3 regions of the Comamonas squillarum genome follow, and region 1 is predicted to be linked to each of the others. Evidence: predicted binding sites of a transcription regulator. Region 1 holds the regulator's gene; each other region holds the start of a gene.
What was found. The regulator NrdR, encoded in region 1, represses ribonucleotide reductase genes. The targets are predictions, from matches to a motif close to CACNANATNTNGTG.
Positions count from the first base shown of each region.

Region 1 (4,086 bases):
CCATGGGCCATGCTACTGCAAGGCGAGTTGAATGGTATGTGTATCGGCCCAATCAAGATTGACCCCGGGGTGCGGCAGGTATGCAATGGCGGCCATGTGCCAACCAGGAGAACGTCTTGCCAATCACTAACAACCACAGCCCCACCAGCCACCACCTGGCGCAGCAACCGCTGCATGCGGCCATACAGGCCAGCGTGCACATGCTCTGGCAGCAAGCGGGCCTGCCAGCGCAGGCTTTGGAGCAGGGCGCTTTGGCGCTCAGCGGCGATGGCGCTGCCTACCCCTCGAGTTTTTGCCTGGATGTGGCAGCGCCTGCGGCCGTGGCGGCCAGCGGCCTGGCCAGTGCCTTGTTGTACCAGCGCCGCCAGCAGCGGGCCATGCCCCAGTTCCAGGTGGATGTGGGCCATGTGCTGGCCGAGTGCAGTGGCTATTTCACCTTGGACGGCGAGCAGCCCAACCTGTGGGCGCCCATCTCGGGCCTCTATGCCTGCGGCGCCGATGTGGGCGAGCCGGGCTGGCTGCGCATCCATGCCAATTTTGACCACCACCGCGATGGCGTGTTGCGGTTCCTGGGCCTGCCCACGGGCGCTGCCACCACGCGGCAGCAGGTGGCGGACGCGCTCCAAGGCTGGACGGCGCAGGCAGCGGAGGAGCGCGCCGCAGCGCTGGGCCTCGTGGTGGCAGCTGCGCGCAGCCCTGAGGCCTGGCAGGCCCATCCCCAAAGTGCGGCGGTGGCCGCGCAGCCCTTGCTGTCGATCACGCAGCTGGACAGCGACCAGCCCGCCGCGCCCCGCGATGGGCCCGCGCCTGCCCAGCACCGGCCGCTTGCTGGCTTGCGCGTGCTGGACCTGACCCGCATTCTGGCGGGGCCCGTGGCAGCCCGCAGCCTGGCGGCGCAAGGGGCCGATGTGCTGATGCTCAATGGGCCGGGTCTGCCCAATATCGAGGCCATTGCCGATATGAGCCGGGGCAAGCGCTCGGCCTTGCTGGATCTGAAAACCCCGGCAGGCCAGCAAAAGATGGCCGCGTTGCTGGATCAGGCCCATGTGCTGCTGCAAGGCTACCGGCCGGGCGCGCTGGATGCGCTGGGGCTGGATCCGCAGTCTGCCGCCCGGCAGCGGCCGGGCATCGTCTATGCCAGCCTGTCAGCCTATGGCCGCAGCGGCCCCTGGGCCGACCGGCGCGGCTTTGATTCGCTGGTGCAGACCGTCTGCGGCATCAACTGGGCCGAGGGCCAGGCGTTTGGCAGCGCGGGGCTGCGGGCGCTGCCGCTGCAGATTCTCGATTACAGCGCGGGCTTTTTGCTGGCCTTTGGCATCCAGGCTGCGCTCTACCGCCAGGCAAAGCAGGGCGGCAGCTGGCATGTGCAGGTGTCGCTGGCGCGCGTCGCACAGTGGTTGCAGTCCATGGGCCAGCGGCCGGTAGCCGCTGCGGCGGCTACGGCACCCAGCGGCGCGCCGCCCGACGCCTATCTGGAAGAGATGGACACTGGCTTTGGCCGCCTGCGTGCGGTGCGCCACAGTGCGGTGCTGCAGGGCCTGCCAGGCGGCTGGCCCCATGCCGGCCAGCCGCCTGGCGGTGACCCGCCCCGCTGGTGAGCCCTGTGGGGCTGCGTGGGGCACCGGCATCAGTGATAATGGCGGGCTATGAGCGGCAATACCTTCGGCACCTTATTTACTGTTACCAACTTTGGCGAATCCCATGGCCCCGCGATTGGCTGCGTGATTGACGGCTGCCCACCGGGCATGGCGTTGAGCGAGGCAGATATCCAGCAGGACCTGGACCGCCGCCGCCCCGGCACCAGCAAGTTTGTCACCCAGCGCAATGAGCCCGACAGCGTGGAGATCCTCTCGGGCGTCTACGAGGGCAAGACGACGGGCACGCCGATTGCGCTGCTGATCCGCAATACCGACCAGCGCAGCAAGGACTACTCCAATATTGCGCAGAGCTTTCGCCCCGGCCATGCCGACTATGCCTACTGGCACAAGTACGGCATCCGCGACCCGCGTGGTGGTGGCCGCTCCTCGGCCCGCCTGACCGCGCCCACCGTGGCCGCTGGCGCCGTGGCCAAAAAGTGGCTCAAAGAGAAGTTCGGTACCGAGTTCCGCGCCTGCATGCTGCAGGTGGGCGAGGTGGCCCTGCCTTTTGAGGACTGGGCGCATGTGCCTAACAACCCGTTTTTTGCGCCGGTGGCCGATGTGACCCGCTATGAAGACTATATGGATGCGCTGCGCAAGGCGGGCGACTCCTGCGGCGCGCTGATCCGCGTGCAGGCCAGCGGCGTGCCGGTCGGCCTGGGCGAGCCGCTGTATGACAAGCTCGACGCCGACATCGCCTACGCGATGATGGGCCTCAACGCCGTCAAGGCGGTCGAGATTGGTGCCGGTTTTGACAGCGTGGCCCAGCGCGGCACTACGCATGGCGACTCGCTCAGCCCCCAGGGCTTTCGCAGCAACAATGCCGGCGGCATTCTGGGCGGCATCAGCACCGGCCAGGACATCGAGATCCGCATCGCTATCAAGCCCACCAGCTCGATCATCAGCCCGCGCGAGTCCATCGATACCGAGGGCAAGAGTACCGAGGTCATCACCAAGGGCCGGCATGACCCCTGCGTGGGCATCCGCGCCGCACCGATTGCCGAGGCCTTGCTGGCCATGGTGCTGATGGACCATGCGCTGCGCCACCGCGCCCAGAACAGCGATGTGGTGCAGGCGGTGGGGCCGATTGCCGCCGAGGCGCCGCAAGACTGACAAGGCGCAGCCCGGGCCGGCTCCGTGGCTGGTCTCCAAAGAAAAATGCGAACCCAGGGGTTCGCATTTTTTTGTGCCTCAGTCCTTTTTACGGGCGCTGTCTTTCTTGGGCTCGGGCGGCGGGGTCGTTACCTCGTCGACGATGGACTTGAACTGGTCAATGTCCTCGAAGCTGCGGTAGACGCTGGCATAGCGGATGTAGGCCACCTTGTCGAGCTTTTGCAGCTCGGCCATGACCAGCTCGCCGATCAAATGCGTCTGTACCTCACGCGCACCCAAGGTGCGCAGCTTGTCCTCGACATGCTCGAGCGCCAGGTCCACCTTGTCGATGGGGACCGGGCGCTTGCGCAGCGCCAGGCTGAACGAGCCGCGCAGCTTGCTGCGGTCGTAGTCGATGCGCCGGCCGTCCTTTTTGACGATGACCGGCAGGCTGACCTCGGGCCGCTCATAGGTGGTAAAGCGCTTTTCGCAGTTGCCGCACTGGCGCCTGCGCCGTACAAAGCCGCCGTCTTCTGCAACACGGGTCTCCACCACCTGGGTATCGGGATGGCTGCAGAAGGGGCATTTCATAGGCGCGGGCGCAGGTCAGATCAGCGGTAGACGGGGAAGCGTGCGGTCAGGGCGTTGACCTTGGCGCGCACGGCAGCGATGTTGGCCTCGTCCCGTGGGTTGTCCAGCACGTCGGCGATCAGGTTGGCCGTGAGGCGCGCTTCTTCGTCCTTGAAACCACGGGTGGTCATCGCGGGCGTACCGATACGGATACCGCTGGTGACCATCGGCTTTTCCGGGTCGTTGGGGATGGAGTTCTTGTTGATCGTCATGTGGGCAGCGCCCAGCACGGCTTCGGCTTCCTTGCCGGTGATGCCCTTGGCGCGCAGGTCCACCAGCATCACGTGGCTTTGGGTGCCGCCAGAGATGATGCGCAGGCCGCGCTCGGTCAGGGTCTCGGCCACGATGCGGGCGTTGGTCTTGACCTGCTGGGCATACTGCTTGAACTCAGGCGTCAGCGCCTCCTTGAAGGCCACGGCCTTGGCTGCGATCACGTGCATCAGCGGGCCGCCTTGCAGGCCGGGGAACACGGCCGAGTTGATGGCCTTCTCGTGCTCAGCCTTCATCAGGATGACGCCACCGCGCGGGCCGCGCAGGCTCTTGTGGGTGGTCGTGGTCACCACGTCGGCGTGGGGCACGGGGTTGGGGTATTCGCCAGCGGCGATCAGACCGGCATAGTGGGCCATGTCGACCATGAAGATCGCGCCCACATCCTTGGCCACCTTGGCAAAGCGGGCAAAGTCGATTTCCAGCGAGTAAGCGGATGCGCCAGCGATGATCAGCTTGG
Region 1 covers NZ_CP104377.1:1,509,140-1,513,225, reverse strand. Annotated here, with positions in the region: gene N4T19_RS07025 (citrate synthase family protein) at 1-4, opposite strand, end outside; gene N4T19_RS07020 (CoA transferase) at 201-1,598, shown strand; gene aroC (chorismate synthase) at 1,647-2,750, shown strand; gene nrdR (transcriptional regulator NrdR) at 2,829-3,320, opposite strand; gene glyA (serine hydroxymethyltransferase) at 3,341-4,086, opposite strand, start outside.

Region 2 (4,086 bases), 2.1 Mb from region 1:
CCAGTAGGCGTAGTAGCAGACGGCTTCCATCGAGGTGTCGGCAAACTGCACGGCCGCATCGCTGGCGTAGGGGATGTGCAATTGGTAGAGGCTGTCCTGAAAGGCCATGATGCCCAGGCCCACCGGGCGGTGGCGCAGGTTGGAGTCGCGTGCCTTGCCCACCGCGTAGTAGTTGATGTCGATGACGTTGTCGAGCATGCGCATGGCCGTGGCGATCGTGCGCTTGAGCTTGTCATGGTCAAGCGCCAGGCCGCCTTGGCCGTCGTCCTTCAGGTGGCGTGCCAGGTTGACCGAGCCCAGGTTGCAGACGGCGGTTTCCGTGTCGCTGGTGTTGAGCGTGATCTCGGTGCAGAGGTTGGACGAGTGCACGACGCCGGCATGCTGCTGTGGGGAGCGCAGGTTGCAGGCATCCTTGAAGGTGATCCAGGGGTGGCCGGTCTCGAACAGCATCGACAGCATCTTGCGCCACAGATCGACCGCGGGCACGGTCTTGCTCAGCGCCAGCGCGCCGCTGGCCGCCTGGGCTTCGTAGGCGGTATAGGCACGCTCGAAATCCTGGCCAAAGCGGTCATGCAGATCGGGCACATCGGAGGGGGAGAACAAGGTCCACATGCCTTTTTCCATGACCCGTTGCATGAACAGATCGGGGATCCAGTGGGCGGTGTTCATGTCGTGGGTGCGGCGGCGGTCATCGCCGGTGTTCTTGCGCAGCTCCAGAAACTCCTCGATGTCCAGATGCCAGGTCTCCAGGTAGGCGCAGACGGCGCCCTTGCGTTTGCCGCCCTGGTTGACGGCCACGGCCGTGTCGTTGACCACCTTGAGAAAGGGCACCACGCCTTGCGACTCGCCATTGGTGCCCTTGATGCGGGCGCCCATTGCACGCACCGGCGTCCAGTCATTGCCCAGACCGCCGGCAAACTTGGACAGCAAGGCGTTTTCGCGGATCGCATCGTAGATGCCGCCCAGGTCATCGGCCACCGTGGTCAGGTAACACGACGACAGCTGCGAGCGCAGGGTGCCGCTGTTGAACAGGGTGGGCGTGGATGACATGAAGTCAAAGGACGAGAGCAGGTCATAGAACGCGATGGCGCGTGCATTGCGGTCGTCCTCCTTCAGCGCCAGGCCCATGGCCACGCGCATGAAGAAGGCCTGGGGCAACTCGATGCGCTGCTGGCGTACATGCAAAAAATAGCGGTCGTACAGGGTCTGCAGACCCAGGTAGTCAAACTGCAGATCACGCTCGGGCTGGAGAGCGGCGGCCAGCCGGTGCAGGTCAAAGTCCAGCATCTCGGGGGCGAGCAGTTCGTGCTCAACCCCTTGCGCGACAAAGCCGGGGAAGTAGCTGCGGTAGGCCGCGCCCATATCGGCACTGCTGACGTCCTGGCCGATCACTTCGCGCGTGATGGTGTGCAGCAGCAGGCGCGCGGTGACAAAGCTGTAGTCCGGGTCCTTTTCGATCAAGGTGCGGGCAGCCAGAATGGAGGCCTTGAACACCTCGTCCATGTGGACGCCGTCATAGAGGTTGCGCAGGGTCTCGCTGAGGATGGGCGCGGGGTCGACGTCCTGGCCCAGGCCCTGGCAGGCTGCGGCAATGCGGTCATGGAGTTTTTTGACATCAAGCACCACCTGCTGGCCCCGGTCCTGCACATGCAAGCTGGCATGGGCCGGCGTGTGCTGGGCCTGGAGCTGGGCACGCTCCTGGTTGCGGCGCTCGCGGTACAGCACATAGGCGCGTGCCACCTCATGGTTGCCGCCGCGCATCAGGCCCAGCTCGACCTGGTCCTGCACATCTTCGATATGGAAAGTGCCGCCGCCCGGGCGCGAGCGCATCAGCGCGCGCACCACCGTGTGGGTCAGGTTCTCGACCACTTCGCGCACACTGGCCGATGCCGAGCCCTGGCTGCCATGCACGGCCAGGAACGCTTTCATGATGGCGGTGGTGATCTTGGGGGGCTCGAAAGGGACGACTGCTCCGTTGCGCCGCATGATCTGGTAGTCCGGCAGTACGGTAAATCCATCCAGGGTGCGCGAGCTGGCGGCCGGTGCGGCTCGTTGCTCGGAAAGCGAAGCAGCGCTCATGATGTCCTCTCTGTGGTGCGTGAAAAGCCGGAGAAACAGCGCTGTGCATGCCGGTATCACTGAGCCGCTGGATACCACCTCACACTACATATAGTGTTTTATTAAGCGCTGGACACTACCTGTAGTGTATGGCGCAATGCATGGTTTGTGTGTAGTGCCGATGACCATGCTGCGCAGCAAAACGGCGGCTACTGCGCATGGCGTCGTGGTTTGCGCCTGCAAACCACCACTGTGCGTGTGTTTCTGCGCCATCTGCGTTGCAGAGCCTGCGTAAAACTTAGGCATTGCATCTGAAAAAAAATTTTTCAGATGTGGGGAAATTGCTGTGTTTTTGAAGTGCGCATGCCATCAGCTGCATGCGGATGCGTGAAAAATGCAGGCTGTTTAGAGGGTTGGCCTATAGCCTGATTTAGAGCTGCCAATACGGGCCAGCAAACCAACGGTTTGCGGTTGGAACGAGGCACACCGCCGCAGGCCGTACAAGCGTAGGGCAAGGTGGGGCAACGACGATCAAGGGGGGTGTTGCTGGCTCTCAGAGATGCAGTGAGGCAGGAAACATGGATGCCGGCCAGGCCAGATCCTGCTGCAGCTGGGGCCACAAAAATCCTGGGCCCGGGTCGTTCTTGCGGCCTGGCGCAATGTGTTCGTGGCCGGCGATATAGGCGATCGCATACTGGGCGCGGATCTGCTGGCACAGCTGCACCAGACTGTGGTACTGGGCGGGCTCGAAAGTCTCGCCCTCCAGGCCTTCGAGCTCGATGCCGATGGAGTCGTCATTGCAGCGCGGCCGGCCGCGCCAGAACGACTGGCCGGCATGCCAGGCGCGCTGGTCGGCGCTGACAAACTGCCACACCACGCCTTGGCGCGTGATGAAGAAATGCGAGGACACCTGCAGGCCCCGGATGCTCTGGAAGTAGGGGTGCGCATCCCAGTCGAGCTGGTTGGTAAAGAGCCGCTGCACATCCCCCGTGCCGTAGATGCCCGGCGGCAGGCTGATCGAGTGGACGACCACCAGATCGATGCATGCCCCCTCGGGCCGGGGACTGTAATTGGGCGAGGGGCAGTGCATGGCCGTGCGCAGCCAGCCTTTTTGCCAGAGCGCAGCTTGCGGCGCGGTGGCAGCGTGGGGAGCGGGGGCGCCGGGCGGCGTCTCGGGCAGATCTTGGGGCATGGCGTTGGGCCCCTAGGGCTGCACCCCATCGCTGGGGTCATGGATCTGCAGCCGCTCCATGCGGTAGCGGATCTGGCGCAGGCTGATGCCCAGGCGGTTGGCCGCTGCGGTGCGGTTAAAGCCAAACTCCTGCAGCGCGCGCACGAGGATGTCGCGCTCGATGCCATCGAGCCAGGCCTGCAGATCGGCGGGCAGATCCTGTGGCGGCGCAAAGCCGTGGAGGCGCTGAGGCGCGACGGCTGCGGCCTTTGGCGCGGGCGTGGGCTGCTCATAGGCAGGGGCCGGCTCTGCAGCCTGGCTGTGCACGGGCGCCGGATGCGCGGCATCGGCCCGGGCCGGCTCCACATCCAGAAACGCGCCATCGCTCAAGGCGACCGAGCGCAGCAACAGGTTTTCCAGCTCGCGCACATTGCCCGGCAGTGCATGGCCTGCCAAGGTGTGCAGCGCCTGGGCGCTGAGCTGGGGCACCGGCTGGCCGCTCTCGCTGGCGATGCGCTCGAGCAGCGCCTGGCACAGCGCAGGCACATCTTCGCGGCGCTCGCGCAGCGGCGGGATGAAGATGTCAATGACGTTGAGCCGGTAGTACAAGTCCTGGCGAAAGCGCCCGGTCTGCACGTCGGCCGCCAGGTCGCGGTGGGTGGCACTGACGATGCGCACATCGACCGCTTCTTCCTGTTGCGAGCCCAGGGGCCGCACCTTGCGCTCCTGGATCGCACGCAAGAGCTTGGCCTGCATCGACAGCGGCAGCTCGCCGATTTCATCGAGGAAGAGGGTGCCACCATGGGCTGCCTGGAAAAAGCCTTCGCGGTCCTGGTTCGCGCCGGTGTAGGCGCCTT
Region 2 covers NZ_CP104377.1:4,549,197-4,553,282, forward strand. Annotated here, with positions in the region: gene N4T19_RS20705 (ribonucleoside-diphosphate reductase subunit alpha) at 1-2,079, opposite strand, end outside; gene ampD (1,6-anhydro-N-acetylmuramyl-L-alanine amidase AmpD) at 2,612-3,250, opposite strand; gene N4T19_RS20715 (sigma-54-dependent transcriptional regulator) at 3,263-4,086, opposite strand, start outside.
Region 2: the regulator NrdR is predicted to act here: its motif matches at 2,162-2,175, upstream of N4T19_RS20705 (ribonucleoside-diphosphate reductase subunit alpha).

Region 3 (4,086 bases), 550 kb from region 1:
CCAGGTCCATGATAAAGCGCCAATGCGCCTCGTCCACCGGCGTGATCGACAGGCGATTGCCTTTTTGCAGCACGCGCATCTCTTGCAGCTCTGGGTACTGGCGCAGTGCAGCTACCGTGATCGGCCTGATCTTGCGCAGCGCCTGCACATCGAGCATCAACCAGCGCGGGGCCTCCGGCTTGGACTTGGGGTCATAGTATTTGGACTGCGGGTCAAACTGGCTGGTATCGGGCCGCAGCTGGCCTGCAATGCGGGCAATGCCGTAAATACCGGGCTCGGCGCAGCTCGAATGCCAGTACAGCACACCGTCACCCACCTGCATGTCATCGCGCATGAAGTTGCGCGCCTGGTAATTGCGCACCCCATCCCAGGCAATGGTGGCATCGGGGGCGCTGAGCGCATGGTCGATCGCATAGTCGTCCGGCTCGTTTTTCATCAGCCAGTAGCGGGGGGATGCAGCATTCATGGTGTTCGTTGGTGAAGGGGCGGGAGCCATCGGGTTGCACGGCCTGGAGCCAGCCGCGCATGCATGCGCCATGCTAGCCGATGCGCCGGCGCTGCTGCTGCCAGCACAGCCATGCGGGCCTGCGGATCACCGGCGGCGTTTATACGAGACAAGCCACAGCGGAATTGGCAGCAACATAGTACAATAGAGAGCTTTGCAAGCTTTTATAGCTTGGAGGCGTTGGCTGCCCTGGCAGCTGCGCCGTCAATATTGTGTGGGATGCTGGCTGTTGCGCCCCGTTGTCGGGCTGGCAGATTTCCACTTGGTTGCCTTGAAGGCCCTTGCCCCTTGGGTGGCGAGAGTTGGCAAGGCCCTCCCGAACCATGGAGAGAGCCACCGCTTGTTGGTGGCACTGAGAACAGCATGGCGAACCGGTTTCGCACATGCACCACTAGACAAGGATTCGTCGACTTATATGGCTAAAGAAGAACTGATTGAGATGCAAGGCTCCGTGACCGAAGTGCTGCCCGATTCGCGCTTTCGCGTGAAGCTGGACAACGGCCACGAGCTGATCGCTTACACAGGCGGCAAAATGCGCAAGCACCACATTCGCATTCTGGCCGGTGACAAGGTGTCGCTGGAGATGTCGCCCTACGATCTGAGCAAGGGCCGCATCACTTTCCGTCACCTGCCTGGCCGTGGCCCGGCACCGACCCAACAACGTTAACCGCATCGGTGGTGGCCGCTGTAAAAAAATCGTCAAATACGAAATGCAGCTGCCAAACCCTGGTTACAATAACGGCTTAGTCGGAGCGTAGCGCAGCCTGGTAGCGCATCTGCTTTGGGAGCAGAGGGTCGCGAGTTCGAATCCCGCCGCTCCGACCATTCCATTTAAAAACCTGTTGCATGCAAATGCAGCAGGTTTTTTGTTTTGGCAATTCTTGGCAATTCGCGATATGGCGCGGTTTATCCTGATGGCGCGCCGGCAAGCATCTTTCACATGCTGCTTCATGCACGGCGGGTGGCGCGGCCCTCTCGGTTTTGCTGCGCAGCGGGCAGGGCGGCTGTCTCGCCAACCGCCCCAGCAGATGAAAAGTTGTCAAAGTAATCATTTTTTGCCGGAAGTGGCTCCAGCTCGATATACAATAGCGGCTTAGTCGGAGCGTAGCGCAGCCTGGTAGCGCATCTGCTTTGGGAGCAGAGGGTCGTGAGTTCGAATCCCACCGCTCCGACCATCCTTATCGAAACCTGTTGCACGCAAGTGCAGCAGGTTTTTCGTTTGGGCGGTGCTGCAAAAGGGCAAGGTACCGCCTGCCATTCAGCTTGGTCTATGGCTTGATGGCCCAGGCGATCAACCAGATGGTGATCGCCATCAACATCGGGGGATGATGCCCCTCTTCATCACCGGGAATGTGCCCGCCCGGATACATATATTTACCGGCGCTCTGCGCGTTGATTTTGCAGCATTCTTCGCCCAGTCCGCCAGTGCCTAGCAGAAATCGAGCCTGATTTTCTGCTGCCAAGAACGCTACAGGTAGCGTACACTCAAGCCCATAGACACCATATGTAGTGTCCACCGCTTCCCCCACAGGTTGTTTGATGCTGGTCTCGCTCCAGCCAAAACGCGCCAGCCATGCCTGGCGCGTTTTGGCGCGGGACTGCCGCGTCTTGCGCCCGTGGTCCTGCGTTTTTTATCCCATTAGAAACATCGCAAATGAACCAGACAAGCACTATGAGAGTCACCAAGCGTGACGGTCGCGTTGAGCCTATCGACCTCGACAAAATCCACCGGGTGATTGACTGGGCGGCCAAAGGCCTGAGCAATGTGTCGGTCTCCCAGATCGAGCTGCAGTCGCATATCCAGTTTTATGACGGCATCCGCACCGATGCGATCCATGAGACCATCATCAAGTCTGCGGCCGACCTGATCTCCGAAGACGCACCCGACTACCAGTACGTGGCAGCGCGCCTGGCCATCTTCCACCTGCGCAAGATCGCCTTTGGCCAGTTCGAGCCGCCCCATTTGTACGATCATGTGCAAAAGCTCACCGAGCTCAAGAAGTACGACCCGCACCTGCTGGCCGATTACAGCCGCGAAGAGTACGACGAGATCAATGGTTTCATCGACCACTGGCGCGATATGGACTTCTCCTACGCAGCCGTCAAGCAGCTCGAAGGCAAGTACCTGGTGCAAAACCGGGTGACCAAGCGCATCTACGAGAGCCCGCAGATTCTGTATGTGCTGGTGGCGATGAGCCTGTTTGCCAAGTACCCGGCCGACCGCCGTCTGCAGTACATCAAGCGCTTCTATGACGCCGTCTCGCGCTTCAAGATTTCGCTGCCCACGCCCATCATGTCGGGCGTGCGCACCCCGCTGCGCCAGTTCAGCTCCTGCGTGCTGATCGAGTGCGATGACAGCCTCGACAGCATCAATGCCACCACCAGCGCCATCGTCAAGTACGTCTCGCAGCGCGCCGGTATCGGCATCAACGGCGGCCGTATCCGTGCGCTGGGCAGCGAGATCCGGGGCGGCGAGGCACAGCACACCGGCTGCCTGCCTTTCTTCAAGATGTTCCAGTCGGCCGTCAAGTCCTGCTCGCAAGGCGGCGTGCGCGGCGGTGCAGCCACCTTGTTCTACCCACTATGGCACCTGGAAGCCGAGTCGCTGCTGGTGCTCAAGAACAACCGCGGCGTCGAGGAAAACCGCATCCGCCATCTGGACTACGGTATCCAGATCAACCGCATGCTCTACCAGCGCCTGATCAAGGGCCAGAGCATCAGCCTGTTCTCGCCCCATGATGTGCCCGGTCTGTACGAGGCCTTCTTTGCCGACCAGAACAAGTTCGAAGAGCTGTACGTCAAGTACGAGGCCGACGAGTCCATCCGCAAGCGCACCCTGCCAGCGGTGGAGCTGTTCTCGCTGATGATGCAAGAGCGTGCCAGCACCGGCCGCATCTACATCCAGAATGTGGACCATTGCAACACCCACAGCCCGTTCAACCCGGCCGTGGCTCCCGTGCGCCAGTCGAACCTGTGCATGGAAATCCTGCTGCCCACCAGCCCGCTCGAAGACATCAAGGACGAAAACGGCGAAATTGCGCTGTGCACCCTGTCCGCCTTCAACCTGGGCGCGCTCGAATCCACCGATGAGCTCGAAGAGCTGGCCGACCTGATCGTGCGTGCGCTCGATGCACTGCTGGACTACCAGGACTACCCGGTAGCCGCTGCCCGCATTGCGACCGAAAAGCGCCGCTCGCTGGGCGTGGGCGTGATCAACTACGCCTACTACCTGGCCAAGAACGGCGTGCGCTACTCCGACGGTTCGGCCAATGGCCTGACCCACCGCACCTTCGAAGCCATTCAGTACTACCTGCTCAAAGCCTCGGTGCAGCTGTCGCGCGAGTTCGGCCCTTGCACCGCCTTTGCCGAGACCAACTACGCAGCTGGCATCCTGCCGATCGACACCTACAAGAAGGACATCGACGCGCTGACCGATGAGCCCCTGCACCTGGACTGGGAAACCCTGCGCGCCGAGATCAAGACCCACGGCCTGCGCAACTCGACCTTGACGGCACTGATGCCGTCCGAGACCTCCAGCCAGATCGCCAACGCGACCAATGGCATCGAGCCTCCACGCGGCT
Region 3 covers NZ_CP104377.1:959,830-963,915, reverse strand. Annotated here, with positions in the region: gene N4T19_RS04530 (EVE domain-containing protein) at 1-496, opposite strand, end outside; gene infA (translation initiation factor IF-1) at 921-1,172, shown strand; tRNA gene N4T19_RS04520 (tRNA-Pro) at 1,254-1,330, shown strand; tRNA gene N4T19_RS04515 (tRNA-Pro) at 1,604-1,680, shown strand; gene N4T19_RS04510 (hypothetical protein) at 1,774-1,968, opposite strand; gene nrdA (class 1a ribonucleoside-diphosphate reductase subunit alpha) at 2,178-4,086, shown strand, end outside.
Region 3: the regulator NrdR is predicted to act here: its motif matches at 2,004-2,017, upstream of nrdA (class 1a ribonucleoside-diphosphate reductase subunit alpha).